3 regions of the Streptomyces sp. NPDC058289 genome follow, and region 1 is predicted to be linked to each of the others. Evidence: riboswitches for the same ligand, from Rfam matches in the RefSeq annotation. Region 1 holds a riboswitch; each other region holds the start of a gene.

Region 1 (10,183 bases):
CGGATCGGCTCCATGGAGCGGATGCAGCCGGTGACCGAGCGGCAGGAATACGCCCTGGGCACGGTGTGCGCTGCCATCCCCATCACGGCCGGCGACACCGCCGCAACGATGGCGATTTCTCTTCCTCTGCACCAAGAACATCGATTGCTGTATGCGGTCGATCGGCTACGGAGTGAAGTAGGCGCGCTGTTGAGCACCCTCTCGTTCTCTATCAGTATCTGAAAACTCACTCCTTGTGATCTGCTAGCGCTTCCACCACTCTTGTCAAGAGGGCCTTGGGGGATCATTCCTGGCCACTTCCACTACAGCGGGGTAGGCAATGCGCGAGTCGGTACAGGCAGAGGTCATGATGAGTTTCCTCGTTTCCGAGGAGCTCTCGTTCCGGATCCCGGTGGAACTCCGGTACGACGCTCGTGACCCCTACGCAGTCCGTCTGACCTTCCACCTTCCCGGAGATGCGCCCGTGACCTGGGCGTTCGGCCGGGAGCTCCTTCTCGATGGCATCAACAAGCCGTGCGGTGACGGTGATGTCCACATCGCCCCGACCGATCCGGAGGAACTGTCCGATGTCCACATCCGGCTGCAAGTAGGTGCAGACCGGGCTCTCTTCCGTGCGAGCGCGGCGCCGCTGGTGGCGTTCCTCGACCGTACCGACCGGATCGTTCCGCTCGGCCAGGAGCGCAACCTCGGGGACTTCGAGGAGAACCTCGACGAGGCGCTCGACAAGATCCTCGCGGAGTCGCAGCAGAACGAGCAGAACGCGGGCTGACGCGAGCCCGGCCGGACGCCTGCTGACCAGGGTGTGCCGGCAATCGTCAACGCACCATCCGGATCAACCTGCATGACGGCACCACCTGCATGACGGCAATACCTGCATGACGGCACCACCTGCACCACCGCAGCTACGCACCACGGCTCAGCGTGCCGACGCGCTGAGCGCTCCACCTTGCCGTTCCTCGCGACCGGCCGCCTGCGCGAACTGACCCCTCGCGCCCGCCGGTCCGCCTTTCAGCGCTTGCGTCGCCGGCCCCGGCCGCCGCGGAGCGGCCCCGAGGCCGCTGTGGCCGCCGGGGATTCCGCGCGGTCCGCGGACACCACCAGCGCGGCCAGGGCCGTCGTCACGGGTACCGAGGCGACCAGTCCGATCGAGCCCACGAGGGTTCGTACGATCTCTTCCGCGACCAGCTCGCTGTTGGCCACCGACCCCATGCTGCTGTTCGCGATCGAGAACAGCAGGAGCAGGGGCAACGCCGCGCCCGCGTAAGCCAGTACCAGCGTGTTGACGACCGAGGCGATGTGGTCCCGCCCGATGCGGATACCCGCCCGGTAGAGCCCGCGCGGGCCCATCGCCGGGTCGGCCTGGTGGAGTTCCCAGACCGCCGAGGTCTGAGTGACGGTCACGTCGTCGAGTACGCCGAGCGATCCGATGATGACACCCGCAAGCAGCAAACCGCTCATGTCGATGTTCGGGTAGAGCCCGTGGATCAGCCCGGTGTTGTCGTCCGTGTTGCCGCTGAGGAACGCCCAGTCGATGAACAGCGAGCCCAACAGGCCGATCAGCAGCAGCGAGATGATGGTGCCGAGGACCGCGACGGAAGTGCGGGCCGTCAGCCCGTGGCACATGTAGAGCGCGATCAGCATGATCGCGCTGGCCCCGACCACGGCCACGACCAGCGGATTCGACCCCTGCAGGATCGCCGGGAGGATGAAGAGGGTCAGCACGCCGAAGCTGACGACGAGTGCGATGAGCGCGAACAGCCCGCGCATCCGCCCGACGAGGACGACCGAAAGGGCGAAGATGCCGGCGAGCAGGGCCATCGGCAGCTTGCGGTTCACGTCGATCACGGAGTACTGGAGGTCCCGGGGCGCGTCCGGGGCGTAGGCGACCACCACGTCCTGGCCGTCCGTCAACTGCCGTGGTGCGCCCGGCTGGACGATCTCGACGAACTCGCGGCCCTTGTCGGGGCCGCTGCCGACCTTGATCGTGGCCTTCTTGCACTCGCCGTTCTGCGCGGCCAGGGCCTCGCGCCCCTCGGGGGTGGAGGTGTCGCCGGTGGGCGGCACCTGCGCGGCGTTCACGGATTTGCAGTCGACGTTCTGGAGGGCGACGACCGTGCCCTGCTGGGTCTGCCGGTCGAAGCCGACCCCGGTGCGCTCGTGGCCCGGCGCGGCGCCGGGCCAGAGCACCACCATGCCGATCACGACGGCGGTGGCGAAGGGGATCAGGACGGCCGCGATCACCTTGCGCAGGTGCTTCGAGACGGGGGCCGCCGGGCCGTGGCTGTGCGCATGGCCGTGGGAGTGTCCGGAAGAGGGGGCGGGCGAGTGACCGGGGTCCGCGTGCGTGTGGCCTGCGTGGCCGGCGTGACCAGCGGGATCCGTGGGTTCGGTGGGGGGCTGCGGCGAGGACGTCACTGACTGATCATCGCAACAGATGAGGGGGCCCACTGTTCAGCACGCCACACATGACGCTAGCGTGGGGGCTACTTTGCACAACGCGGGAGCTCGGAGCACCGGGCTGAGAGGGCGCTGATCACCGTTCGCATTCGAATATGCGTACGGGAGGAGGCTGCGTCGACCGCCGAACCTGTTACCGGGTAATGCCGGCGTAGGGAGATTAGGTCTCATGACCATTCAGGACGCACGCACGCCTGCCGTCAGCCAGGACGCCGACGGCCAGACCGAGCGCCAGCCGGGCTGGCACAAGGGGTACGTGGCGGGCTCCCGCCCCGACATCCGGGTGCCGGTTCGCCAGGTCCACCTCACCAACGGCAAGGACGTGACGCTCTACGACACGTCCGGCCCGTACACCGACCCGCAGATCGAGACCGACGTGCGCCGGGGCCTGCCGCCGCTGCGCGAGAACTGGATCATCAGCCGCGGCGACACCGAGGAGTACGCGGGCCGCCCCGTGCGCCCCGAGGACGACGGCATCAAGCACACCTCGCCGCGCGGTGGTCTCAAGAACCTCGACGCGGTCTTCCCGGGTCGTCCGCGCCAGCCCCGCCGTGGCCGTGGCGGCGCCGCGGTCACGCAGCTCGCGTACGCCCGCCGGGGCGAGATCACCCCGGAGATGGAGTACGTCGCGATCCGTGAGAACGTCTCCCCCGAGGTCGTCCGCGAGGAGATCGCCGCAGGTCGCGCGGTCATGCCGGTCAACGTGAACCACCCCGAGATCGAGCCGATGATCATCGGCAAGCGGTTCCTGGTGAAGGTCAACGCCAACATCGGCAACTCCGCGGTCACCTCCTCGATCGAGGAGGAGGTGGACAAGATGACCTGGGCGACCAAGTGGGGCGCCGACACGGTCATGGACCTCTCGACCGGCCGCAACATCCACACCACCCGCGAGTGGGTGCTGCGCAACTCTCCCGTGCCGATCGGCACCGTGCCGCTGTACCAGGCGCTGGAGAAGGTCGACGGCCGCGCCGAGGACCTGACCTGGGAGATCTACAAGGACACGGTCATCGAGCAGGCCGAGCAGGGCGTCGACTACATGACGGTCCACGCCGGCGTGCTGCTGTCGTACGTGCCGCTGACCGCGCGCCGCAAGACCGGCATCGTCTCGCGCGGCGGCTCGATCATGGCCGCCTGGTGCCTGGCGCACCACAAGGAGAACTTCCTCTACACGAACTTCGAGGAGCTCTGCGAGATCCTCGCGGCGTACGACGTCACGTACTCCCTGGGTGACGGCCTGCGCCCCGGTTCCATCGCGGACGCCAACGACGCGGCGCAGTTCGCGGAGCTGAAGACGCTGGGCGAGCTGAACACGATCGCCAAGCGCCACAACGTGCAGACGATGATCGAGGGCCCCGGGCACGTCCCGATGCACAAGATCAAGGAGAACATCGACCTTCAGCAGGAGATCTGCGAGGAGGCGCCGTTCTACACGCTCGGCCCGCTGACCACCGACGTCGCGCCCGCGTACGACCACATCACCTCGGGCATCGGCGCCGCGATGATCGCCTGGTGGGGCACCGCGATGCTCTGCTACGTCACGCCCAAGGAGCACCTGGGCCTGCCGAACCGCGACGACGTGAAGACCGGTGTCATCACGTACAAGATCGCGGCCCACGCGGCGGACCTGGCCAAGGGCCACCCGGGCGCCCAGGAATGGGACGACGCCCTGTCTGACGCACGGTTCGAGTTCCGCTGGGAGGACCAGTTCAACCTGGCCCTCGACCCGGACACGGCCCGTGAGTTCCACGACGAGACCCTCCCGGCCGAGCCGGCCAAGACCGCGCACTTCTGCTCCATGTGCGGTCCGAAGTTCTGCTCGATGAAGATCTCCCAGGACATCCGCCGCCAGCACGGCGGCGACCTGGGCGCCGAGGAGATCGAGGCGGGCATGGCGGAGAAGTCCGCCGAGTTCGCGGCCGCGGGCAACCGCGTGTACCTGCCGCTGGCGGACTGACCTCCCGCCACCGGCACACACGGACGGCCCGCGACACCGAGGGGGGAGTCGCGGGCCGCCGTTGTACGTCGTGTCAGCCCGGGGCATCGGCCCGGGGCTGGAATCCGGTCGCTCCGGTCAGGCGAAGGCGCGGGAGCCCACGCCCAGCTTGCGCCCTGCGAACTCGAGGTTCGCGAGGACCCGGTCCTGCTGGTCGTCGGGCAGCTTGCCGTCCTGGAGCAGGAGTTCGCAGCAGTCCAAGGACTCCTGGTACTCCCCGGTCCAGTAGGCGGCCACCGCGAGTTCGTCGAGTGCGCGCCAGTCGTGCCAAGCGAACTCGACGAAGAGGATGTCGTCCGGGGGCGGCACCCGTACTGCCTGCCGGGCGAACATGTAGGCGAGGGGCCAACGGCTTTCGAGACGGCAGAGCCGGGCGAGGTCGCCGAGGGCCTCGGCGCGCGAGGGGCGGCTCTCGTGTGCGCGGAGGTAGCGGTCCATCACCTCGGCCGCCGGCCTGTTGAGGGTGACCGCGAGCCGTGCGGCGTAGAGCTGCGCGCAGTAGGTCTCCTCGGCCCAGCCGCCCATGGCCACCCGGCGGTCGTAGGCCTCGAGGGACTTTTCCGGCTCCCCCGCGTCGCGCCAGCTCTGGGCGAGGTAGAACGCGTAACGGGTGTTGTCGGGTTCCTTCGCGAGGCCTTCGGCGAGGACTTCCGCATCGCGCAGGTACTTCGCCCGCTGGCCCTCTTCCCGGAGGCGGGCCCCACCGCCGACGGAGAGGATGTTGAAGCCCTCGATCACGTCGCGGCCGTACTCGATGCCGCAGTCGATGTACTCGTGGAGCACGCCCACGTACCGCCAGGGCAGCCGGGTGGAAACCAGCGCCGGCCGCCAGTGGACGATCGGACCGTCGTGCAGCGCCACCTGGTACGCGTCGAGCGTGAGGTCCGGCATGCGGAACCCGGGCCGGATCTGCATTTCGTCGTCGCCGTCGATGAACAGCAGGTAGTCCGCGCTGGAGCGCGCGAGCTCGATCGCCTCGGTGCGGCTGCCGTCGAAACCCTTCCACGGTCGTTCGTGGAGCGTGCCGGGCAGGTCGGCGAAGCAGTCCCGGATGACGTCCTGGGTGCCGTCGGTGGAGCCCGTGTCCACGATCACCCAGGTGTCGATCAGGGGGCGCACCGACTCCAGGCACTTCCGGATCGTCGGCGCCTCGTTCTTGACGATCATGTTCAGACAGATGGTCGGCCTCACCGCAGCACCCTCTCGTCGGACGGATCGCGGGCGACGTTAGGGAGTGCGGCTGACGATGGGTGGGCGGCACGCCGGTGGCGCTACCACCCGGTGGGTGTGGGCGCATCCGTTCGGAGGCGTCTGATAAGCCGTTGTGCTGATAAATATCCCGGGGATCTCAAGATCTGAGCGGCTCCGTCCGTAAGTCCCAAGGACGTTCGAACTCGCAGCCGGGACGGTACCCGTTCCGGCTCGCATTCCGTTCCTAAGGAGCGCTGCAGATGAGTCGTGAGCACCAGACCAAGCTCCGCCTTGGTCCTGTCCCCCGCAATCGCGCCTGGCTCGCGGGAGGTGCCCTGGCCTCGCTTTCCCTCGTACTCGTGGGCATGGCCAACCCGGTTGTCGCGGCGGTCAAGCCGACGGCCACGGCCGTGAGAGCCACCACTCCGTCGGGCGGAGGAGGAGGCGAGGACTGCGAGCCGCACGACGGCCCGCCACAGGACTGGAACCGGGGCGGCGCGGACGGCGGCGGGGACGACGGCGGGGACGGCGGCGGCTGGGGAGACGACGAGGGGCGCGACCACCACCACGACGACCACGGGTGCCCGCCGGTCGGCCCGACGGGCCCGACGGGGCCGACGGGGCCGACGGGACCCAGCGGTGGCGCGACGGGGGTGACCGGTGCGACGGGGGCGACCGGTGCGACGGGCGCCGACGGTGCGACCGGCGCCACGGGTGCTGATGGTGCGGCGGGTGCCACGGGCGTTGACGGTGCCACGGGCCCGACGGGTGCTGATGGTGCGACGGGCGCCACGGGCGCTGATGGTGCGACGGGTGCCACGGGCGTTGACGGTGCCACGGGCCCGACCGGCCCGACCGGCCCGACGGGCGCCGACGGTGCGACCGGCGCGACGGGCGCCGACGGTGCGACCGGCGCGACGGGTGTTGACGGTGCCACGGGTCCGACTGGCCCGACGGGCGCTGATGGTGCGACGGGTGCCACGGGTGCCACGGGTGCCACGGGCGTTGACGGAGCCACGGGTCCGACCGGCCCGACGGGCGCCGACGGTGCGACCGGCCCGACGGGTGCCGATGGTGCCATGGGTGCGACGGGCCCGACCGGCGCTACGGGTACGACCGGCGCCACCGGTGCCACGGGTGCGACCGGCGCCACCGGTGCCACGGGTGCGACCGGTCCTGTCTCCCAGTGCAACGCCATCGCCAACTTCAAGCCCAGCTCTTCCCGCGAGATCAAAGCGGTGATGATCAACGGGATCGCGTACGTCGGAATCCGTGGTCTCGGGAACCCCAACACGAACTTCGACTGGCACAACTTGACCAACCCCACGCGCAACCCGAACTACCCGTCCGGGGTGGCGTGCGGAATCGCCGTCGACGAGCACGCCAACGGGGCGAACATCGAAATCTCGACCACCACCGGACAGGTCTGGGAGACCTTCTGCGAGGTCGACAACCCCACACCGTCCCTGGACTGCGGGACAGCGGCGATGGGGGATCAGCACCCCTGGGTCCAGGTCGTCCCCGGCCCCCTGACCGCTCCCGCACGGAGCGTCGCCGCCAGGGACATGTTCCTCAAGAAGCCGCAGGCCAAGAAGTCGGCCGCCATGCACACGGTGCCGAAGGGCAACAAGCACCGCGGGTAGTCCCCGAGCCGGTGGGCCCGGTGCGAGTAGCACCGTGACCTGACGGTGAAACCCAAGCGGCCCGGAGTGCCGCCGGACTTCAGTCCGGTCGCGCTCCGGGCCGCCGTACGTCCGGTACCCACAAGAGACTTCGCCGGGGGCTTGTCCTCGAGTGTGCTCCAGCTCCTACAGTGCGGGCTCATGAGCATGCGATACCGAATTCTGGGTGGGACCGGCATAGAGGTCAGCACGCACTGCCTCGGCACGATGATGTTCGGCGCGGTGGGCAATCCGGATCACGAGGAGTGCGCGCGGATCATCCACGCCGCGCTCGACCACGGGATCAACTTCGTGGACACCGCGGACATGTACTCGGCCGGGGAGTCCGAGACGATCGTGGGCAAGGCCCTGAAGGGCCGGCGGGACGACGTCGTGCTGGCGACCAAGGTGCACTTCCAGATGGGTGAGGGCCGCAACCGCAGCGGGAACTCCCGGCGCTGGATCGTGCGTGCCGTCGAGGACAGCCTGCGCCGACTGGACACGGACTGGATCGACCTCTACCAGGTGCACCGGCCGGATCACGGTACGGACGTCGAGGAGACCCTGTCCGTCCTCGGCGATCTGGTCCGGGCCGGCAAGATACGAGCCTTCGGCTGCTCCACATTCCCGGCCGAGGAGATCGTCGAGGCGCACCACGTCGCCGAACGGCGGGCTCTGCCGAGGTTCCGGACCGAGCAGCCGCCGTACTCGATCCTTGCACGCGGGATCGAGAGCAGTGTGCTGCCGGTGGCCCGGAGGTACGGGATGGGCGTCCTGACCTGGAGCCCGCTCGCGTCCGGATTCCTGAGCGGGAAGTACCGGCTCGGCCGCGCCATCGACATGACCTCGGGGCGTGCGGCGCTGACTCCGGCCCGCTTCGACCCCGCGGTTCCGGGCAATGTCGCGAAGTTGGAGGCCGTGGAGCAGCTGGTGGAGCTCGCCGACTCCATCGGCTGCACGTTGCCCGAGCTGGCGGTGGCCTTCCCGCTGGCGCATCCCGCCGTCACCTCCGTGATCACCGGGCCGCGGACCATGGAGCAGCTGGAAGCACTGGTGAAGGGCGCCGGGCTGGTCCTCGACGATGCGACCCTCGACCGGATCGACGAGATCGTGGAGCCGGGCCGGAACCTGTACCACCCGGACGGCGCCTGGCGCTCGCCGGTGCTGACGGATGTCGGGCAACGCCGACGGGGGCTCGGAGACCGGTCCGCCGGCTAAGAGGGCGCACGCTCCGATGTTTCACGTGAAACGGAGACGGGTGTTTCACGTGAAACATGGGGCACGGCAGCAGGCCCGGGGCGGCTTCGAGGCGGTGCCTGTGCTGCACGCCGGGGCGCAGACACGTGTGGACGTGCGGCGGGCCGCCAAGTGGCGGTGTGTGCTGAGCCGTTCCGCTTACGGATGGGCGCGCCGATCGGACTTGCGGAGTCGGGGTCCTCAGGATGGCCCGCGGAGCCCGGTCGTATTTCCGGACTTCGCAGGTCGATTCGATCCGGTGTCTGCGAGGAGCGGTACATGAGTTCTGACAACAAGGCCCGTACCTACCTGGGGCCGTTGCCCCGACGAGCCGGCTGGCTGGCGGGAGGCACGCTCGCCTCGGTGGCGCTGGTGCTGGCGGGCCTGGCGACTCCGGCGGTCGCGCTGGCCGAGGCGCCTGGGGGTCCGGACCACTGCAAGTCCCAGCGCCACAGCGCGGGCACGCCGGCGGCGGCTCACGGCGACGACTGCAAGGTGGGCCCGCGGGGCCCGCGCGGACCCAAGGGCGCGACCGGCCCCCGGGGCGCGACCGGAGCCACGGGCCCGACGGGGCCGCGCGGCTACCCGGGTGCCACCGGCGCTACGGGTGCCACGGGCGCTACTGGTGCGGGCGCTACCGGTGCCACGGGTGCAACCGGTGCCACGGGCGCAACCGGTGCCACCGGTCCCACTGGTCCCACCGGTCCGTGCAGTGACATCGACAGCTTCGCGCCGTCGAACACCGAGGACTTCCACGCCGCGCTCAGCAACGGTCACACCTTCGCGGGCCGGGCCACCACCGTGGGTGGTGTCCCCACCTGGATCGACGTCTCCGGCCTTCCGGGCTACCCCAACAGCGCGGCCACGGGCTTCGCCTGCGGAGTCTCCATCGACGGCCAGGCCACTGCCGCGTACATCAAGGTGCTGACGACCACCGGCCGGGTGTACCAGCTCCACATCACGGTCACCGGGACGAACTTCACCCCGGACCCCGCGGGCTGGCAGGAGCAGACGCCGGCGCCCGCCCCCGTCGTCCGTGCCAAGGGCGTCTCCAAGGAAGAGACCGTGTGGAAGGGGGACCTGGCCTACTCTGGCTCGCCGAACGGCCAGTAGCCGTCACTCCGGCTCGGTGTCCGGGCCGCCGAAGTCCGGACTGGTGAAGTCCGGAGACGTGTAACCGGGACGGGGCCCCTCAGCCGGGGCCCCGGGACTGGTGAAATCGGGCCGGGTGTATCCCAAATTGGGGATGCGCCCAGCTCCCGGCTTCCGGGGGGCGGGGAAGCCGGCCCCCGCGCTGGGATCGGCCAGCGCGTCCCGGAGGAACGGCACGATGCCCCGCTCCAGCAGGGCATTGCGCCAGGCCTCCCGGGCCCGCGACACCTCGTCGGGCACCGCCTCGGTCTCGTCGGCCGCCACCTCGGTGGAACTGTTGCGGACGGCCGTCACGAGCAGCCCGATCACGGCGAAGAGCAGTGCGGCCGCGGTGAGTCCACCGAAGAGCCAACCCGCCGTCAGCATCGTGTCGGCGAAGGCCGGTTCGGGCTCGATCATCTTCAGGATGTAGCCCACCAGCAGGAAGATCAGCATGGCGGTGCCGGCCAGGACCGGCGCGAGGACCGCGACCACGGCGCTGACGCCCGCG
Region 2 (10,183 bases), on a different contig from region 1:
TCCGCCGGTGCCGATGTACGGATCCGAGTAGGCGGCGTAGACCTGCTGCTCGCCGGGGACCGGATAGCCGGTGGTGTAGTCGTAGCCGCCCTGGGTCTGCGGGTCGTAGTACGCCGCGTACTGGTGGGCGTCCTGCTCGGCCGGAACGAACGGCGTGAACGGGGAGGCGAAGGCGCTGGTCTCGCCGGGGGCGCCGTACGAACCGGCGTCGGCGGGAGGCTGCGCGGGGTAGAACCCCTGGACCTGCTGGCGCACTGCCCCCGCGGTGAACGCACCGACTTCCTCGTCGGAGTCCTCGTCCTCGGCCGGGTCGGGCCCGTACTCCAGGGCCGTCACCTCCAGGGACGGCTCCGGACGCGCTCCGGCCCCGGCCCGGCGGCGCCGGCCCTGCGGGAGCTCGGGCTCGGGGGCCTTGCCCCGGCGCAGCGACCAGCCGGACACGAAGCCCTTGCGGAAGGAGAGGGTCACCAGCGTCTGGCCGATCGCGAACGCGACGGCGCCGGCCCCGATGACGAGCACCGACGGCAGCACGACACCGGCGACCACGCCGACGAAGCCGGCGAAGGCGAGCAGGCGCCAGCGCAACCGGGCCTTGTACTGCATCAGGACCTCGGCAAGCAGCCACAGCGCGACGAAACCGAACGCGATGTAGAGGACCGTCATTCCCATGCGGGGCCCTTCTCGGTACGGCCGCCCGTCCGTGGGGAACGGGGCCGGCCGATCAGGCCCGCTGGTGCAGGCCCAAGTTCTCGTAGATCTCGAGAGTCGCCGTGGAATTGTTCAGCGTGATGAAGTGCAGCCCCGGGACACCCTCGGACAGCAGCCGCGCGCAGAACTCCGTGGCGAACTCGATGCCAATGGAGCGTACAGCGGCTGCGTCGTCCTTGACCGCGAGCATGCGCTCTTTCACAGCCGCAGGGAAGATTGCGTTGCTGAGTTGCGGGAGCCGGTCGAGCTGCTTGATGTTCACAACAGGCATGACCTCGGGGATGATCGGGGTGTCGCAGCCCGCCTTCTCGACGCTGTCGCGCATCCGGAGGTAGTGCTCCGGATCGAAGAACATCTGTGTGATCGCATAGTCGGCGCCCGCGCGGCACTTGTCCACGAAGTGCCGGATGTCCGTGTCCCAGTCCGTGGAGCGCGGGTGCATCTCCGGGAAGGCCGCGACGCCGACGCAGAAGTCGCCGGACTCCTTGACCAGCCGGACCAGGTCGGCCGCGTAGTGCACGCCCTCGGGGTGCGGCACCCACTCGCCCATGGGATTGCCCGGCGGGTCTCCGCGCACGACGAGCATGTTGCGGATGCCGGCGTCGGCGAACTGCCCGATGACGTTGCGCAGCTCGGCGATCGAGTGGTCGACGGCGGTGAGGTGCGCGACCGGGGTCAGCGTGGTGTCCGCGGCGATCTGCTCGGTGGCCCGGACGGTACCGCCGCGGGTGGATCCGCCTGCCCCGTAGGTGACGGAGACGAAGCTCGGGGCCACGGCCTCGACCCGGCGGAGCGCGTTCCAGAGGTTGCGCTCGCCCTTCTCCGTCTTGGGGGCCCAGAACTCGAAGGAGTACGAGCGCCCGGACGCGATGAGGTCGCGGACCGTGTGTGCACGGTCCGACCAGGTGGAAGAGGTACCAAGGGCCATACGGGGAGGTTAGACGCGGTCCGGTGTCCATCGAAGCGTTGTCCACGGATTGGACGCAGAAATGAGACGCCGGGGTGGCGCGGCGCGGGCGGCCGGGGCCGCCCGGGGCCCGCTAGCCGAGCCGGGCGCGGACCCGCTTGGCGAGGTCAGCGGCGGCGGCGCCGGGGTCGGAGGCCTCGGTGAGGGCCCGTACGACCACGACGCGGGAGGCGCCGGCGTCCAGTACTTCGTCCAGGTTCCCCGCGTCGATCCCGCCGATGGCGAACCACGGCCGGTCCTGGGCGAGGGAGGCCGCGTGCCGGACGAGGCCGAGGCCGGGGGCGAACCGGCCGGGCTTGGTGGGGGTGGGCCAGCAGGGGCCGGTGCAGAAGTAGTCCACGCCGGTCTCGGCGACGGCCGCGTCGACCTCCGCCTCGGAGTGGCAGGAGCGGCCGATGAGGACCCCTTGGCCCAGGATGGTGCGGGCGGCGGGCACCGGGATGTCGCCCTGCCCGAGGTGCAGCACGTCCGAGCCGATGGCGTGCGCGACGTCGGCCCGGTCGTTGACGGCGAGCAGCTTGCCGTGGCGGCGGGCCGCTTCGGCGAAGACCTGGAGGTGCTCCAGCTCCTCGCCCGCCTCCATGCCCTTGTCGCGGAGCTGGACGATGTCCACCCCGCCGGCGAGGACGGCGTCCAGGAACTCGGGGAGGTCGCCCTGCCGCTTGCGGGCGTCCGTGCACAGGTAGAGCCGGGCATCGGACAGCTGGGCGGCGATGGCGGACATGGGTACCCCCGGGTGGTGTGTCGTACGTACGGACGCGGTGTGCGGGCCCCGGCCGGGGTCCGCACACCGCGCTCGAGGCGGAGTCAGGTCAGAGGGCGAGCGCCTGAGCGCGGCGCTTCACCTCCGTGCCGCGATTCTCGCTCAGCGCCTGCACGGGGGTGCCGGGCAGGGTCTCGTCGGCGGTGAAGAGCCACTCCAGGATCTCCGCGTCGGTGAAGCGGTCGTCGCGGAGCACGGTCAGCAGGCCGACCAGGCCCTTGACGATCTTGTCTCCGTCGATGAAGGCCGCGGGGACCTGGAGGGAGCGGTTCTCGCCGCGGCGCACCGCGAGCAGCTGACCCTCCTTGACCAGCTGGCGAACCTTGGTCACTTCGATGTCGAGCATCTCCGCGATGTCGGGGAGGTACAGCCAGGCGGGAACAAGGGCATCGATCTTTGCGTCAATCTCGGTCACGAGCACAAGCCTGCCATCTCGGACTGACTGCCGGTACCCGAGCGACCCCGTCCGGGGCGCGAACGCCTCCGGGAACGGGCCCGAACGGGGTCCGAACGAGGCCGCGACGGACCCGCGACGGGCCCTGAACCAAGCACCGAGCAGGCCCGATCCACGGCCGGGTCCGGGCAGAGCCCGGGGAACGGGGAACGGGGCGAAGCCCCGGGACGGGTCCGGGCGGAGCCCGGGGAACGGGCGAAGGGCGTGCAGGGGACTTCCACCCGCGGGGCCCGGTCCCGGCCGGACCGGGCCCGGCCGGACCGCTCCCGGCCCGCGCCCCGCCGGGTCAGACGACCGTCGACTTCAGCGCGATCGCCGGGTCCGCGACCTTCGCCGGGTCCACGGGCGTGCCCGACTCGATGAGGCGGCGGCCCTGGGCCAGGTCGCGCGGGCGGCCCACCGCGAGGACCGCAACGAGCCGCCCCTCCCGCAGCCAGCACACCGACCAGGTGTCGGCCGCCGGGTCGCCGCGCCACAGCAGTGCGTCCGCGTCGCCGTGGTGGCCCGCGTACTGCACGAAGCGGCCGAACTGCTCCGACCAGAAGTACGGGACCGGGTCGTAGACCTGCTCCCCGGAGCCCCCGGCCACGATGTCCGCCGCCACCACCCGCGGCCCCTGGAGCGCGTTGTCCCAGTGGTGCACCAGCAGCCGGGCCCGGTAGCGGCCCGACGGGAACGAGGCGCAGTCCCCCACCGCGTACACCCCGGGCACCGAGGTGCGCAGCCGCTCGTCGGCGGTGACCGCTCCGTCCGGGCCGAGCTCCACGCCGGACCCGGCCAGCCATCCGGTGGCCGGCCGGGCGCCGATGCCCACCACCACCGCCCCGGCCGGCAGCGCCCGCCCGTCGGCCAGCAGGACCCGGCCCGGCTCCACGGAAGCCACCCGCGCGCCGGTCAGCAGCTCGGCGCCCGCCTGGGCGTACCAGCGCCCCATCGACTCGGCCACCTCCGCGGGCAGCGCGCCCGCCAGCACCCGGTCGGCCGCCTCGACCACGGTCACCGCGCAGCCCGCCTCGCGGGCGGCCGTGGCGAATTCCGCGCCGATCCAGCCGGCCCCGACCACCACCACCGCCGAGCCGGCCGCCAGGACGGGCCGCAGCCGGGCCGCGTCGTCCAGGGTGCGCAGCAGGTGCACCCCGGGGACGCCCTCCGCGCCGGGCAGGGTCAGCGGGAGGGCGCCGGTCGCCAGCACGAGGACCTCGTACGGGACCGGGCCCGCCTCGGTGTCGACCTCTCGGTCGGCGGCCCGCAGTCCGGTGACCTCGACCCCCAGCCGGAGCTCGATGCCGAGCTCCTCGAAGTCGACGTCGAAGGCGGAGTCCTCCGCCTTGCCGAGGAGCACCGCCTTGGACAGCGGGGGCCGGTCGTAGGGCTGGTGGGGTTCGGCTCCCAGCAGGGTGACGGGGCCGGTCCAGCCCTGTTCCCGGAGGGCGACCGCGGTCTGGACCCCGGCCATCCCGGCGCCGACGATCACCACGCCGCGCCGAGTGTCTTCCGCCTGCTGCGTCTGCTGTTGCGTCTGCTCGCTCACGCGGCCCAGCCTAATCAACTGACGGTCCGTCAGGAATAGTGGATGGCCACCTGCCGGGATCCGGGCGGGCAGCGCCGCCGGGGAGGCAGCCTTACCGGCCGTCGGCCTCGGCGTTACTCTGGCACCGAACCTATCGCGGGAGTCCGGGCGCACCGGGCTGAGAGGGAGGCTGGCCGGCCTCCGACCGTACGAACCTGATCCGGGTCATGCCGGCGAAGGGAGGGGCTGGACGCCCATGCATTCATATCGGAACGGCCGGAGTCCCGGCCACGACGTCCTCGTCATCGGGGGCGGCATCATCGGCCTGGTCACCGCCTGGCGGGCGGCCCGGCGCGGGCTGCGCACCGCGCTGGCCGATCCGGCCCCCGGCGGCGGCGCCGCCCAGGTCGCGGCCGGCATGCTGGCCGCCGTCACCGAGCTGCACTACGGCGAGGAGACCCTGCTCGGACTCAACCTCGCCTCCGCCGCCCGCTACCCGGAGTTCGCCGCAGAGCTCGCCGAAGCCAGCGGCGGCATGGACATCGGCTACCGCGCCTGCGGCACCCTCGCCGTCGCCCTCGACGCCGACGACCGGCTGCACCTGCGCGAACTGCACGCCCTCCAGCGCCGCTGCGGCCTGGAGTCCGACTGGCTGACCGGCCGCGAGTGCCGCCGCCTGGAACCGATGCTGGCCCCGGGCGTACGCGGCGGCCTGCGCGTGGACGGCGACCACCAGGTCGATCCCCGCCGCCTCGCGGCCGCCCTGCTGGCCGCCTGCGAACGGGCCGGGGTCACCCTGCACCGCGCCGGGGCGGCACGACTGCTGACCGCCGCCGACCGGGCCTGCGGCGCGGTCCTCGACGACGCGGACGGTACGGAGCTGCGCGCCGACCAGGTGGTGCTGGCCGCGGGCTCGCTCAGCGGCCGGCTGGACGGCGTACCGCCCGAGGCCGTGGCGCCCGTACGGCCGGTTAAGGGTCAGGTACTGCGGCTCGCGGTGCCGTCGTCCTACGCCCCGTTCCTGTCGCGGACCGTACGGGCCGTGGTGCGCGGCAGCCACGTCTATCTCGTGCCCCGCGAGAACGGCGAACTCGTCATCGGCGCCACCAGCGAGGAACTCGGCTGGGACACCACCGTCACCGCGGGCGGGGTCTACGAACTCCTGCGCGACGCCCACGAGCTGGTGCCCGGGATCACCGAACTCCCCCTGGTGGAGACCCGGGCCGGGCTGCGCCCCGGGTCGCCGGACAACGCCCCCCTCCTCGGCCCGACCGAACTCCCCGGCCTGCACCTGGCCACCGGGCACTACCGCAACGGGGTCCTGCTGACGCCGCTGACCGGGGACGTGATGGCGGACCTGCTGACCACCGGCGAACTGCCGGAGATCGCCCGCCCCTTCACCCCACGCCGTTTCGCCCTCACGTCCACCCTCACGTCCACCCTCACGCGACAGGAGTCGTTCGCATGACCATTTCCGTCAACGGCGAACCGCGCGAGATCGCGGACGGGACCATGCTCGCCACGGTGGTCGCCACCCTGACCGAAGCCACCAAGGGGGTCGCGGCCGCCCTCAACGAGACCGTGGTGCCGCGCGGCCAGTGGCCCTACACCTCCGTGACCGACGGCGACCGCGTCGAGGTCCTCACCGCAGTGCAGGGAGGCTGAGGACCATGGCGGACGACCTCTTCACCCTGGGCGGCCGGACCTTCTCCTCGCGCCTGATCATGGGCACGGGCGGGGCTCCGAGCCTGGACATCCTGGAACGGGCGCTGGTCGCGTCCGGCACGGAACTCACCACGGTCGCGATGCGGCGCCTCGACCCGACGGTGCAGGGCTCGGTCCTGTCCGTCCTGAACCGCCTCGGCATCGCGGTGCTCCCCAACACCGCGGGCTGCTTCACGGCCGGCGAGGCCGTACTGACGGCCCGGCTGGCCCGGGAGGCCCTCGGCACGGACTGGATCAAACTGGAGGTCGTCGCGGACGAACGCACCCTCCTCCCGGACGGGGTCGAGCTGCTCGACGCCGCGGAGATCCTGGTCGACGAGGGCTTCACGGTCCTCCCGTACACGAACGACGACCCGGTCCTCGCCCGCAAACTGGAGGACGTGGGCTGCGCGGCGATCATGCCGCTCGGGTCCCCGATCGGCTCCGGCATGGGCATCCGCAACCCGCACAACTTCGAGCTGATCACCGAGCGGGCCGGGGTCCCGGTCATCCTCGACGCGGGCGCCGGAACCGCCTCGGACGTGGCCCTGGCCATGGAACTGGGCTGCGCGGCGGTCATGCTCGCCTCGGCGGTGACCCGGGCACAGCTCCCCGTCCTGATGGCCGCGGCCATGCGGAACGCGGTCTCGGCGGGCCGCCTGGCCCACCGCGCGGGCCGCATCCCCCAACGCCGCTTCGCAGAACCCTCCTCCCCGGTGGAGGGCCGAGCAACCCTGGACCCGGAACGCCCGGCGTTCTGAGGGGGCGGTACGGGGCCCTGCGCGTGCGGGGGGCCTGATGGGTAGGGGTTTACGGGATCCGGGCCGGCCGGAAGCGTCGAGAGGTTTGGGGTTTTCCGTCAGCCTCATCGTCCTTCCGTGGCGGCCGGAAAACCCCAAAAGAACGGCCGGGTCAGAGAGACATGGACGACCCGATCAGAGAAGCGCAACCAAACTCCACAAGGCCCACCCCGACCTCGGGCACCCACAAGCCGCCCAGCCCGACAACGGGCGCATCAGATCGCTACACACACCCCACGACTCAGCGACTGACCGCCGCCCGAAACCAACACCCCTGTGGAGGGTCACGCCTGTCGGCTGACCGGATCGATGTTGTGGATCGCGGTGGTGAACTCGCGGCCGGACGCGTCACGGATGTAGGCCAGCTCCATCCAGCGCTCGCAAGCGATCGAGTCCGAGACGTTCTCGTGGATCACGGCCATCAACTCTCCTTCAACGCCGGATGCGATGTCGCGGACGCGGTGACGCAGAAGCCGATGAGGGACGTACTCGTAGCGCTCATTCACCCGCCCCTCCCTCGAAGGTGCTGAGGAAGTGCTCCCAGCCGACCAGCGCACGGTCGAGTAGATCCGCACTGGGCCCGGCCACCACCAGGACCCTTGTGGAGCCGCCGTCTTCCGTGTCGGAGCCGGCCATGTCGGTGGGAATCTGGCGCATTCAGATCACTCCTCAGTCCCACCGCAACCGATGCCGGGTCGATTGCCAAAGCATCTCTAGAGATCTCAATCGATCGTGGGCGGGTGCGGATCCCCACGCCGGTTCGTGGCAGTGGCCTACATCTGGTCCTAGGGTGTCTAGAGAGGAGAAGGAGTGATCGTTCAATGACCAGCCAAGGCGGATCTCGCCAGTCGAAGTACCAGCGGATCGCGGATGCGCTGAGGGCGGCTATCCAGTCGGGTGAGTACGGCCCGGGCGACCGCCTGCCTGGTGAGAACGACCTCATGGCCACCTACGACGTCGCACGAATGACCGCACGTCAGGCCCTCGGTGTGCTCCAGAACGAAGGGCTCGCGGAGGCGCGAAAGGGCGCCGGCGTATTCGTGCGGACGTTCAAGCCCCTGCGACGGCGCGGCATCCAGCGCCTGGCGCAGGAGCAGTGGGGCTCAGGCCGTTCCATCTGGTCCGCAGATACCGAAGACCGCGAGCTTGTCGTCGATCAGATCGAGGTCCGCGAGGAAGGGGCGGACAGCCGCATCGCCGACGCCCTCGACATTCCCGAAGGGTCCCGGGTCTGGGCGCGCAGCCGCCGCTTCGTGCTCGATGCAAAGCCGGTGCTGTTCGCGACATCGCACCTTCCGTCGGACGTCGTCGCAGACTCTGCCATCACCCAAGTCGATACCGGCCCCGGTGGGACGTACGCGAGGCTCGCCGAGCTGGGGCACAAGCCCGTCCACTTCCGCGAGGAAATTCGCTCCCGGATGCCTTCGGCCGAAGAGGCCGAGCGACTTTCACTGTCGATGGGCACACCTGTCATCCAGATCGTCCGCACCGCGTTCACCGAGGGCCGGCGGGCCGTCGAGGTCAATGAGATGACCCTGGACTCCGCCTCCTACGTGCTGGAGTACGACTTCGACGCCTAATCAGTGGGGTTCCGGTTTCGGGCGGCGGTCAGTCGCTGAGTCGTGGGGTGTGTGTAGCGATCTGATGCGCCCGTCGTCGGGCTGGGCGGCTTGTGGGTGCCCGAGGTCGGGGTGGGCCTTGTGGAGTTTGGTTGCGCTTCTCTGATCGGGTCGTCCATGTCTCTCTGACCCGGCCGTTCTTTTGGGGTTTTCCGGCTGCCTTCGTTTTTCCGTGGCGGCCCGGCCTGTCAAGGGCGGCCGAAGGCCGTCGCGTAGCGACGCGAACGTAGTGAGCGCCCTTGACAGGCCGGGCCGCCACGGAAGGACGATGAGGCTGACGGAAAACCCCAAACCTCTCGACGCTTCCGGCCGGCCCAGGTCCCGCTTCCTTTCCCCCGGTCCCGCCGCGCCGGGCGGATTGCATCCCGTCCGGTCCCGAAGGCGGCGGGTGGGCAGCCACCGGATCCGGGTGCGGGCGCGAGGGGGCGAGGGCCCCGCCCGCGCAGGACCCGGCACCCCAGACGCACGTCACAGCTCCGCTGCAACCCCCCAAGGCCCGGGACGGGGCCCCGCCCGGCCCTCGTAGAATCGCCGGGTGGACACGACCCTGGATGACCCCCTCGTCGGGCAGACGCTCGACGGCCGCTACCGCGTGGACGCCCGCATCGCGGCCGGCGGCATGGCCACGGTCTACCGGGCCGTCGACACCCGGCTGGACCGGGTCCTCGCCCTGAAGGTGATGCACCCGGCGCTCGCCGCCGACCCCGGCTTCGTCGACCGGTTCATCCGTGAGGCGAAGTCCGTGGCCCGCCTGGCGCACCCCAACGTGGTGGCCGTCTTCGACCAGGGCACGCACGGCCCGTACACGTACCTCGCCATGGAGTACGTGTCCGGCTGCACCCTGCGCGACGTGCTCCGCGAGCGCGGCGCGCTCCAGCCCCGCGCGGCCCTCGACATCCTCGAACCGGTGCTCGCCGCCCTCGGCGCCGCGCACCGTGCCGGGTTCGTGCACCGGGACATGAAGCCCGAGAACGTGCTGATCGGCGACGACGGCCGGGTCAAGGTGGCCGACTTCGGGCTGGTCCGGTCCGTGGACTCCGTCACGAACACCACCGGGTCGGTCCTCGGCACCGTCTCCTACCTCGCCCCCGAGCAGATCGAGAACGGCGTCACCGACACCCGCGTCGACGTCTACGCCTGCGGCGTCGTGTTCTACGAGATGCTCACCGGCTCCAAGCCGCACACCGGCGTCAACCCGGCCCAGGTGCTCTACCAGCACCTCAACGAGGACGTCCCGCCCCCGTCGGCCGCCGTCCCCGGGCTGCCCGCCGCGCTCGACGAGCTCGTCGCCCAGGCCACCGCGCGCCACCCCGATCTGCGTCCCTACGACGCGGCCGCCCTCCTCGGGCTGGCCATAGAGGCCCGTGCCCAGCTCTCTGCCTCCGAGCTGGACGCCGTACCGCCGCAGGCCCGGGCGGCCGAGCGGACCGCCGCCGAGGACCGCACCAGCGTGATCCCCCGCCCGGTGACCACACACGCCTCGCATGCCGCGCACGCCTCGCACGCCTCGCATGCCGCACACACCACGCACGCCTCGCACGCCGAGCCGGTGTCCCACACCTCGCGGCTCGCGGCTCCGCCCCTGCCCCCGACGCCTGCGCCGGCCGCCTCCCGGATCCGCCGCCCCGGCGTGCTGCTCGTCGTACTCGGCGTCCTGC
Region 3 (10,183 bases), on a different contig from region 1:
GCGCGGTGATCTTCGCCTCGCTGCTCATCGTCAAGGCGGTCTTCGTCGGCGTCGTCGTCGTGGCGGTCGTCGTCGGCCTGTGGGAGCTCACCTCCCGGCTCCAGGAGAAGAAGGGCATCAAGGCCCCGCTGGTCCCGCTCGCCATCGGCGGCGCGGCCATGGTCATCGCCGGATACGTCCGCGGTGCCGAGGGTGCTTGGGTGGCCATGGCGCTCACGGTGCTGGCCGTCCTCGTCTGGCGGATGACCGAGCCGCCCGAGGACTACCTCAAGGACGTCACGGCGGGTGCCTTCGCGGCGTTCTACGTACCGTTCCTGGCCACCTTCGTCGCGATGCTGCTCACCGCCGACGACGGACCGCAGCGGGTGATCACCTTCCTGCTCCTGACCGTGGTCAGCGACACCGGCGCCTACGCGGTGGGGTGGCGCTTCGGCAAGACCAAGCTCGCCCCGCGCATCAGCCCCGGAAAGACCCGCGAGGGGCTCCTCGGAGCGGTGGCCTTCGCGATGGCGGCCGGCGCGCTGTGCATGGAATTCCTGATCGACGGTGGCGTCTGGTGGCAGGGCCTCGTGCTCGGCCTCGCCGTCGCGGTCAGCGCCACGCTCGGTGACCTCGGGGAATCCATGATCAAGCGGGATCTCGGGATCAAGGACATGGGCACCCTGCTGCCGGGTCACGGCGGCATCATGGACCGGCTGGACTCCCTGCTTCCGACGGCCCCGGTGGTCTGGCTGCTGCTGGCGCTGTTCGTCGGCACCGGCTGACCTGCGAAAAGGCGCCCGTACAGGCGGGGCGGTTACTCTTGGAAGGCGCGCTGCTTCTGCGGCGCGCCTTTCGTCTTACAAGGAGTACCTGCCATGGCCCGCCCTGTCCCGGGAGAGCTCACTTTCGTCGCCCCTCGCGGAGCGAAGAAGCCGCCCCGGCACCTCGCCGACCTCACCCCCGAGGAGCGCCGGGAGGCGGTCGCCGCGATCGGTGAGAAGCCCTTCCGGGCCAAGCAGCTCTCCCAGCACTACTTCGCCCGGTACGCCCACGACCCGGCCGAGTGGACCGACATCCCCGCCGGGTCCCGCGAGAAGCTCCAGCAGGAGCTGCTGCCGGACCTGATGAACGTCATCCGCCACATCTCCTGCGATGACGACACCACCCGCAAGACCCTGTGGAAGCTGCACGACGGCACGCTCGTCGAGTCCGTGCTGATGCGCTACCCGGACCGGGTCACCATGTGCATCTCCTCGCAGGCCGGCTGCGGCATGAACTGCCCGTTCTGCGCCACCGGCCAGGCCGGTCTCGACCGGAACCTGTCGACGGCCGAGATCGTGCACCAGATCGTCGACGGCATGCGCGCCCTGCGCGACGGCGAGGTCCCCGGCGGGCCCGCCCGGCTGTCGAACATCGTCTTCATGGGCATGGGCGAGCCGCTCGCCAACTACAACCGCGTCGTCGGCGCCATCCGCCGCCTCACCGACCCGGAGCCCGACGGCCTGGGCCTGTCCCAGCGCGGTATCACCGTCTCCACCGTGGGCCTGGTCCCGGCGATGCTCCGCTTCGCCGACGAGGGCTTCAAGTGCCGCCTGGCCGTCTCCCTGCACGCCCCGGACGACGAGCTGCGCGACACCCTGGTCCCCGTGAACACCCGCTGGAACGTCCGCGAGGTGCTCGGCGCGGCCTGGGAGTACGCGGAGAAGTCCGGCCGCCGGATCTCCATCGAGTACGCCCTGATCCGCGACATCAACGACCAGGCCTGGCGCGGTGACCTGCTCGGCAAGCTGCTCAAGGGCAAGCGCGTGCACGTCAACCTGATCCCGCTGAACCCGACTCCGGGCTCGAAGTGGACCGCCTCGCGGCCCGAGGACGAGAAGGCCTTCGTGGACGCCATCGCCCGCCACGGCGTGCCGGTGACCGTCCGCGACACCCGCGGTCAGGAGATCGACGGCGCGTGCGGCCAGCTCGCCGCCTCGGAGCGCTGATTTTCGCCGGTTGAGGTGTGCTTTCGGCCGCGGGGTACCCTGTGGCCGAAACCAATTTCATATTCCGACAGGGGAGCGCCACAGCGCTGAGAGTGCGGTATCCGTCACCGCAGACCCTCTGAACCTCGCCCCGGTCATTCGGGGTAGGAAGTTCGGTCATCACTCAAGCTGTTGCGCCCTGCCCGGCGTCCGCTCCACAGAGCGCCGGGCAGGGCCGCGTCTTCTCCTGGACATCCCAGGAGGAATGCACCAATGAGCACCACCAAGAAGATGGCGGGTGTCGCGCTCGCTGCCGCGCTCGGCGTCACCACGCTCAGCGCATGCGGCGGCGGCGACGCCAAGGACAAGTCCGCCGGGGCGAGCGACGCCCCGAAGTCCAAGACGATCACCCTCGTCTCGCACGACTCCTTCAACGTGACCGACTCGGTCCTCAAGGAGTTCGAGCAGCAGAGCGGCTACACCGTCAAGGTCCTGAAGTCCGGTGACGCGGGCGCGGCGCTGAACCAGGAGATCCTCACCAAGGGATCCCCGCGCGGCGACGTGTTCTTCGGCGTGGACAACACGCTCCTCTCCCGTGCCCTCGACAACGGCATCTTCACGCCGTACGAGGCCAAGGGGCTGGCCGGCGTGAAGCCCGAGTTCGTGCTCGACAAGGAGCACCGGGTCACCCCCGTGGACTCCGGCGACATCTGCGTGAACTACGACAAGGCCTACTTCGCCGACAAGAAGCTCGCCCCGCCGCAGACGCTGGACGACCTGATCAAGCCGGAGTACAAGAACCTGCTGGTCACCGAGAACGCCGCGACCTCCTCGCCCGGCCTCGGCTTCCTCCTCGCCTCCGTCGGCAAGTACGGGGACGCGGGCTGGAAGGACTACTGGAGCAAGCTCAAGGCGAACGGCGTCGAGGTCGTCGACGGCTGGGAGCAGGCCTACAACGAGCGCTTCTCCGGCTCGGCCGGCGGCAAGAAGGCCAAGGGCGACCGCCCGCTGGTCGTCTCCTACGCCTCCAGCCCGCCGGTCGAGGTCCTCTACGGCGAGCCGCAGCCGGCCGAGGCCCCGACGGGCGTCGCGACGGGCACGTGCTTCCGGCAGACCGAGTTCGCGGGTCTGCTCAAGGGGGCGAAGAACGAGGAGGGCGGCAAGGCGCTCCTGGACTTCCTGATCTCCAAGAAGTTCCAGGAGGACATGCCGCTCCAGATGTTCGTGAACCCGGTGGCCAAGGACGCGGCGCTGCCGGAGCTGTTCACCAAGCACGGCGTGGTCATCGAGAAGCCCGAGACGGTCGCCCCGGAGGCCATCGCCAAGAACCGTGACCAGTGGGTCAAGGCTTGGTCCGCCCTCGTCGTGAAGTAGGACGAGTGAGCAGGGTTCCGAAGGAGAGCGGGCGGGCCACGGCCGTCAGGCTCGGTCTGATGGCCGTGCCGCTCGTCTTCTTCGGGCTGTTCTTCGCGTACCCCGTCGCCGCGATCGTCGGGCGCGGGCTCAAGACGGACGACGGCTGGCAGTTCGGCCGGATCGGCGAGGTGCTGGCCCGGCCCGACATCGGCGACGTGCTCTGGTTCACCACCTGGCAGGCGCTCGCGTCCACGGCGCTCACGCTCCTGATCGCGCTCCCCGGCGCGTACGTCTTCGCGCGCTTCGAGTTCCCCGGCAAACAGCTGCTGCGGGCGCTCGTGACGGTGCCGTTCGTGCTGCCGACCGTCGTGGTCGGCACCGCGTTCCTCGCGCTCGTCGGGCGGAACGGTCTGCTGGACGAGGTGTGGGGGATCCGCCTCGACACGACCGTCTGGGCGATCCTGCTCGCGCACGTCTTCTTCAACTACGCCGTCGTCATCCGCACGGTCGGCGGGCTGTGGGCGCAGCTGGACCCGCGCCAGGAGGAGGCCGCCCGGGTGTTGGGCGCCGGGCGGTTCGCCGCCTGGCGGCGCGTGACGCTGCCCGCGCTGGGCCCGGCCGTCGCGGCCGCCTCGCTAATGGTGTTCCTGTTCACGTTCTCCTCCTTCGGCGTCGTGCAGATCCTGGGCGGGCCCGCGTACTCCACCCTGGAGGTGGAGGTCTACCGGCAGACCGCGCAGCTCCTGGACCTGCCGACGGCCGCCGTGCTGACGATGGTGCAGTTCGCGGCCATCGGAGCGATCCTCGGCGTGCACGCCTGGACCGTGCGCAAGCGGGAGACCGCACTGCGGCTGGTGGACCCGGGGCGGACCACGCACCGGCCGCGCGGCGGGGCCCAGCGCACCCTGCTCGGCGGGGTGCTGCTCACGGTGGCGCTCCTGATCGTGGCGCCGCTCGCCGTGCTCGTCGAACGTTCGCTCGACGCCCCCGGCGGGTACGGGTTCGGCTTCTACCGGGCGCTCCAGGAAGTCGGCGCCGGCGGCGGTACCTTCCTGGTGCCGCCGCTGGAGGCGATCTGGAACTCCCTGCAGTACGCGCTCGCCGCCACCGCCATCGCGCTGGTCGTCGGCGGGCTCGCGGCCGCGGCGCTGACCCGGCGCGCGGGCCGCTTCGTACGGGGCTTCGACGCGCTGCTGATGCTCCCGCTGGGGGTGTCGGCCGTGACCGTCGGCTTCGGCTTCCTCATCACCCTCGACAAGCCGCCGCTGGACCTGCGGACCTCGTGGATCCTGGTGCCGCTGGCGCAGGCGCTGGTGGGCGTTCCCTTCGTCGTACGGACCATGCTGCCGGTGCTGCGCGCGGTGGACGGGCGGCTGCGGGAGGCCGCCGCCGTGCTCGGCGCCTCACCGCTGCGGGCCTGGCGGGAGGTGGACCTGCCGATGGTGCGGCGGGCCCTGCTGATCGCGGCGGGCTTCGCCTTCGCCGTGTCCCTCGGGGAGTTCGGGGCGACCGTCTTCATCGCGCGGCCCGACCATCCGACGCTGCCGGTCGCCGTGGCGCGGCTGCTGGGCCGGGCCGGGGAGATGAACTACGGGCAGGCGATGGCCCTGAGCACGATCCTGATGCTGGTGTGCGCGGTGTCCCTGCTGGCGCTGGAGCGACTGCGACCCGACAAGACCTCCGGAGAATTCTGATGACCCTGCTTCAGCTGGAAGGGGTGTCGGTCCGCTTCGGTGAGCGCGCGGTCGTGGACGCCGTGGACCTGGCCGTCGCCGAGCACGAGATCGTGTGCGTGCTCGGGCCGAGCGGGAGCGGCAAGTCCACCCTGCTCCGGGTGGTGGCCGGGCTCCAACCCGTCGCCGGCGGGAGGGTGCTGCTGGGCGGCGCCGACCAGGCCGCAGTGCCCGTACACCGGCGGGGGGTGGGCCTGATGTTCCAGGACCACCAGCTGTTTCCGCACCGGGACGTGGGCGGGAACGTCGCCTTCGGCCTGCGGATGCGGGGTGCTTCGAAGCAGTCCTCCGAGGTCCGGGTCACCGAGCTCCTGGAGCTGGTCGGGCTCCCCGGGGCGCAGGGCCGGGCGGTGGCCTCGCTGTCCGGCGGCGAGCAGCAGCGGGTCGCGCTGGCGCGGGCGCTCGCGCCTTCGCCGCGGCTGCTGATGCTGGACGAGCCGCTCGGGCAGCTGGACCGCGGGCTGCGGGAGCGGCTCGTGGTGGAGCTGCAGGGGCTGTTCTCGCGGCTCGGCACGACCGTGCTGGCCGTCACGCACGACCAGGGCGAGGCGTTCGCGCTGGCCGACCGGGTGGTCGTCATGCGGGACGGGCGGATCGCGCAGGCGGGGACCCCGCTGGAGGTGTGGCAGCGGCCGGCGTCGGAGTTCGTCGCGCGGTTCCTGGGCTTCGAGAACGTGGTGCCTGCTGCGCTTTCGGCCGGAGTGGCCGTGACCCCGTGGGGCAAGGTTCCGGTTCCGGCCGGGTCACCGGAGGGGGATCATCGGGTGCTGATCCGGCCTGCGGGGGTCGTGCTGTCACCCGAGGGGGGGCTGGGGTGCGAGGTGGTGTCGCGGACCTTTCGGGGGACGCATGTCGCGCTGCTGCTGCGGCCTGGGGTGGGGCCGGTGTTGGAGGCGGAGTGTGACTTGGCCGGGGCGCCGGCGGTCGGGGACCGGGTTGCGGTGACGTTCGCCCCGGCCGAGGTGGTCGTGCTGGCGGGGGAGTAGGGCCGCTGCGCCCTTTGCCGCTGCGCGGGGCCGAGTCCCCGCTGCGCCCTCAAACGCCGGCGAGGCTGGATTTGTCGGGCTCCGGGTCGGGAGACTGGGTCTCCGTGCCCTCGTGGTTGCCGTACCAGGCGACTGCGACCGCGCCGGTCACCGCCAGGACGAAGCCGAGGACTGCCAGCCAGGCCATGCCGGGGCGGGACGCGTCGCCCAGCCAGAGCACGCCGATCGCTCCGGGGAGCACGGTTTCACCGACCACCAGGGCGGCGGTGGCGCCGTTCACCGAGCCGATCTGGAGCGCCACGGTGTGCAGGTACATGCCGCCGACCCCCGCCAGGACGATGGCGTACAGGGCCGGGTCGGAGAGGAGGGAGGGGAGCGAGAACGGCTCCACGCCGTTCAGGATGCGGACCCCGACGCCCAGCGCGCCGAACGCCAGACCCGACAGCAGGCCCGCCAGGATCGCGGCCCGGGCGCCGAGGAAACGTACCGCCACCGTGCCGCCCACGATGATCAGCACGGTCACCGCAAGGAGCCACCAGTGCGTGGCGGCCGGAGCGTAGTGGCCGCCCTCGTGGCCCGCGGCCGTCGCCAGCAGGACCAGGGCCGCGCAGACGACCCCGATGGAGGTCCATTCCTTCCGGGTCAGCCGGATGCCGAGCATCTTCACGCTCAGCACGGCCGTGATCACCAGGTTGGCGCTGATGACGGTCTGAGAGAGGAAGAGCGGCAGGAGCCGGGCGGCCAGGGCGCCCAGGCCGAAGCCCACGAAGTCCAGGATCGTGCCGACGATGAACTCCCAGGTCATCGCGGCCTTCGCCGTGGAGGTGAGGTTCGGGCCGCCGTGCTGGGTGACCCCCGCGGCGGCCGGCGACATCCGGGCCGCCCGCCGTGAGCCCACGGCTTGCAGGACGGATCCCGTGCCGTAGCAGATGGACGCCGCGATGGCGGTGAGCAGGCCTATGAGCACCCGAGGGCTCCGTTCACGTCTGGCAGGTTTTACGTAGTGCGTACCTCTTCCAGACGTGGAAAAGGCGAGAGAAGTTGCCTGACCGGGTCAGGTCGTCGAGGTCAGCTCATTGCGGCGAGGGCCGCCGGGACCTCGGACACCGAGTCGACCAGGGCGATCCGGGACTCCATCGCCCGGCCGAGGGCCAGCGCCTGGAGCAGCGGCCAGGCGGGCAGCCGTTCGGTCCAGTGGGCGCGGTCGACGAGGACCATCGGGGTGGGCTCGCCCCGGGACGCGTAGTAATTGGGCGTCGCGTTGTCGAATATCTCCTGGACCGTGCCCGCCGCGCCCGGCAGGAACACCACGCCCGCGTTGGACCGGGCGAGCAGCCCGTCCTCCCGGGTGGCGTTCGCGAAGTACTTCGCGATGTGCCCGGCGAAGGGGTTCGGCGGCTCGTGCCCGTAAAACCAGGTCGGGATGCCCACCGAGTCGCCGCCCGTGACCGCCGGCCAGCGTTCCCGTACGGCGAAGGCCGCGCGCGCCCAGTCGGAGACGGACGGGGTGAAGGACGGGGCCTTGGCCAGCATCCGCAGGGCTTCGGGCAGGGCCTCGTCGGGGGCCGGGGCGAGGTACGCGCCGAGGTTGGCCGCCTCCATCGCGCCGGGGCCGCCGCCGGTGGCCACGGTCAGCCCGGAGCGGGTCAGGGTCCGGCCGAGTTCGGCCGCGCCCCGGTAGGCGTCGCCGCCGCGGGCCATGGCGTGGCCGCCCATCACACCGACCACGCGGGCGCCGGCGAGGTGCTCGTCGAGGGCGTCGGAGATGGCGTCGTCGTGGATGGACCGCAGCATCGAGGAGTAGATGTCCCCGTCCGCTTTGGTCTCCTGCAACCAGGCGTAAGCCTCGGCGTCCGGGGTGGCCTCGTAGCCGGCTGACAGCCCGGCGAAGAGCTCCTCGGCCGTGTAGAGCAGGCCCCGGTACGGGTTGAAGGGCAGGTCGGGGACGGGCGGGAAGACCAGGGCGCCGTCCGCGCGCACCTTGACCGAGGCGTCCGGTTCCATCGCGCAGCCCAAGAAGACCGCGGACGAGGTGTCGGCGGACAGCAGGGCGAAGGTCCGCTCCAGCAGGTTGACCGACTGGATCCGGTACCCGCTGAGCGAACCGCGGGCCACGACCCGGTCGAATTCGGCGAGGGTCTCGATCTCGGTATCGGACTCGATGTAGGGGTTGACCATTCGGCCCACCCTAAGGGCTGCCCGCCTCAGCGGGTCAATGCCAGCGACGTCAGCTGTGACACACCCCAGCTGAGCGGCAGGCACACCGCCACCAGCGCGGTGGCCCGTACGGTCGCGGCCGTACGGAGGACCTTGCCCGGGGCGCCGAGCCCGGTCAGGGTCTCGCGGTCGGCGGCCCGGGCCTGGTGGACCTCGACCGCGGAGGTGAGCAGGGTGGCGGCCGCGCACAGGGCCACCAAAGCGGCGGCGGGGGCGGTCAGCGGGCCGAGCGGGACTTGGAGCCCGCCGTGATCGCGCAGGGCCACGGCGCTGAGGGCGCCCGCCCCGACGGCGCACAGGACACCGAGGGGTGCGCCCAGGCGGGGGGCCTCCTCCTGGAGGGCCCGCCCGGCCAGCAGCCTGAGCGCGCCCGGGCGGACGGACTGGACCAGCGCCCCGCAGGCGTAGGCCAGGCCCGGTCCGGCGAGGGCGAGCCCGAGGGCGGTCAGCGCCCAGCCCGCGGGCATGCCGGCTCCGCCGGGGCGGGAGTAGGCCAGCACGGCGAGTCCGCAGGCGGTGAGGGCGATGCCCCAGGGCAGTGCGGTCTGCGGTGCGGGCCGGGGGTGCGGGCGCAGGGCGAGGGCGGTGGCGATCGAGGCGGCCAGCGGCAGCAGGGCCAACAGGGTGAGGGCGGCCGCCACGGGCAGGGGCTGGTCGGCGTGGAGCAGCTCGGCCCCGGCGCCGTCGAAGGGCAGCCCGGTCACGTCCCCGCGCAGATGGAGGAAGACGGCCAGGGCCACGGCGCTGCCGAGGGCGCAGGCCACGGCCGTGGAGATCGTCGCGACCAGGGTGAGCCGTACGGGTCCCAGCCCGGCGGCGTCCAGTCCTTCCGGGGGCCGGGTCGCGGGGTCGGTACGGGCCACGGCGACGGCGAACTGGACGGTGACGGCGAGGGGGACCAGGGCCCACAGCAGCTGAGGGAACGATCCGGCGGGCCGGGCGGTGGCCTGGGCGAGCACGTACAGCAGCAGGAAGCCGCTGCCGGCCGAGGCGGCGGCGACGAGCAGCCGGCGCAGCTGTACCAGCGGCCGGGAGCCGCGGGCTAGGCGGAGAGCGAGCACGCGGCCTGGTCCTCCGGGGGCTGGGGGAAGGAGGTCGGGGAGAGCCCGGCCGCGGCTGCCGTGGCGGCCGGGCGGCCGTCGAGCAGGGGGAACCGCCGGTCGGCGACGGCTGCGGTCTCCTCGTCGTGGGTGGCCAGCAGCACGGTGATGCCGTGGGAGCGGGCGGCCGTGGTGAGGGTGCGCAGCAGCAGGGAGCGCTCGGCGCGGTGCAGCGGGGCCGTGGGTTCGTCGGCGAAGACCACGGCGGGCAGGTGCGCGAGGGCGCGGGCGAGGGCGACGCGCTGGGCCTCGGCCCGGTTGAGTGAGCCGGGGTGCTTGCGGGCGAAGGCCCCGATGTCGAGGCGGTCGAGCCATTCGCAGGCGGCCCGTTTGGCGGTGCGGTGTCCGGCGCCCGCGATCAGCAGCGGCAGGGCGGCGTTCTCCCAGACCCGCAGCTCGGGCAGCAGTCGCGGCTCGGGGCCGATCCAGCCGAAGCGGTCGCGGCGCAGCCGCTCGCGGGCCAGGGTCCCCATGGTGTGCACGGGGACGCTGTTGAACCAGACCTCGCCCTGTTCGGGCCGCAGCTGTCCGGACAGGCAGCGCAGCAGCGTCGTCTTGCCGCTGCCCCTGGGGCCGGTCACGGCGAGGATCTCTCCCGCGCGGACGCCGACCGAGACCCCGATGAGGCCCGGTGATCCGCTGTGGGAGTAGTGAAGGGACCGTGCCCAGAGCAGATCGTCCTGGGGCAGGATCGTGTCCGACGGAGCGTTGTCCGGCGGAGCGTCGTCCCGTGGAGCCACCATGGCGTACACCTCCGTCCGGGGGAACGAAGCGGAGCCCGCTTGGTCACTGGCGCCGCAATGAGATGTAAAGAGATGAACGTCTTGGATGGTGACAGCACA

Evidence for each region. A riboswitch is a leader RNA that binds a small molecule or an ion and turns the genes downstream of it on or off. The one in region 1 is predicted to bind thiamine pyrophosphate.
Region 2: it holds a riboswitch for thiamine pyrophosphate, as region 1 does, so the genes downstream of both, thiO (glycine oxidase ThiO) here and thiC (phosphomethylpyrimidine synthase ThiC) in region 1, are expected to answer to the same signal.
Region 3: it holds a riboswitch for thiamine pyrophosphate, as region 1 does, so the genes downstream of both, ACFVX6_RS28955 (thiamine ABC transporter substrate binding subunit) here and thiC (phosphomethylpyrimidine synthase ThiC) in region 1, are expected to answer to the same signal.

The regions. Positions count from the first base shown of each region.
Region 1 covers NZ_JBHVYI010000014.1:71,043-81,225, forward strand. Annotated here, with positions in the region: gene ACFVX6_RS09900 (IclR family transcriptional regulator) at 1-222, shown strand, start outside; gene ACFVX6_RS09905 (SsgA family sporulation/cell division regulator) at 320-769, shown strand; gene ACFVX6_RS09910 (YibE/F family protein) at 1,009-2,415, opposite strand; TPP riboswitch at 2,488-2,632, shown strand; gene thiC (phosphomethylpyrimidine synthase ThiC) at 2,627-4,414, shown strand; gene ACFVX6_RS09920 (glycosyltransferase) at 4,532-5,644, opposite strand; gene ACFVX6_RS09925 (hypothetical protein) at 5,905-7,287, shown strand; gene ACFVX6_RS09930 (aldo/keto reductase) at 7,474-8,523, shown strand; gene ACFVX6_RS09935 (hypothetical protein) at 8,821-9,654, shown strand; gene ACFVX6_RS09940 (hypothetical protein) at 9,658-10,183, opposite strand, start outside.
Region 2 covers NZ_JBHVYI010000056.1:33,171-43,353, forward strand. Annotated here, with positions in the region: gene ACFVX6_RS26275 (hypothetical protein) at 1-669, opposite strand, end outside; gene metF (methylenetetrahydrofolate reductase [NAD(P)H]) at 722-1,636, opposite strand; gene thiE (thiamine phosphate synthase) at 1,749-2,399, opposite strand; gene ACFVX6_RS26290 (Rv2175c family DNA-binding protein) at 2,488-2,853, opposite strand; gene ACFVX6_RS26295 (NAD(P)/FAD-dependent oxidoreductase) at 3,179-4,348, opposite strand; TPP riboswitch at 4,549-4,661, shown strand; gene thiO (glycine oxidase ThiO) at 4,659-5,870, shown strand; gene thiS (sulfur carrier protein ThiS) at 5,867-6,067, shown strand; gene ACFVX6_RS26310 (thiazole synthase) at 6,073-6,867, shown strand; gene ACFVX6_RS26315 (hypothetical protein) at 7,191-7,412, opposite strand; gene ACFVX6_RS26320 (hypothetical protein) at 7,405-7,563, opposite strand; gene ACFVX6_RS26325 (GntR family transcriptional regulator) at 7,728-8,486, shown strand; gene pknB (Stk1 family PASTA domain-containing Ser/Thr kinase) at 9,061-10,183, shown strand, end outside.
Region 3 covers NZ_JBHVYI010000068.1:4,690-14,872, forward strand. Annotated here, with positions in the region: gene ACFVX6_RS28945 (phosphatidate cytidylyltransferase) at 1-764, shown strand, start outside; gene rlmN (23S rRNA (adenine(2503)-C(2))-methyltransferase RlmN) at 858-1,970, shown strand; TPP riboswitch at 2,030-2,138, shown strand; gene ACFVX6_RS28955 (thiamine ABC transporter substrate binding subunit) at 2,223-3,323, shown strand; gene ACFVX6_RS28960 (ABC transporter permease) at 3,383-4,999, shown strand; gene ACFVX6_RS28965 (ABC transporter ATP-binding protein) at 4,999-6,024, shown strand; gene ACFVX6_RS28970 (hypothetical protein) at 6,074-6,991, opposite strand; gene ACFVX6_RS28975 (LOG family protein) at 7,093-8,202, opposite strand; gene ACFVX6_RS28980 (hypothetical protein) at 8,229-9,302, opposite strand; gene ACFVX6_RS28985 (ABC transporter ATP-binding protein) at 9,284-10,084, opposite strand.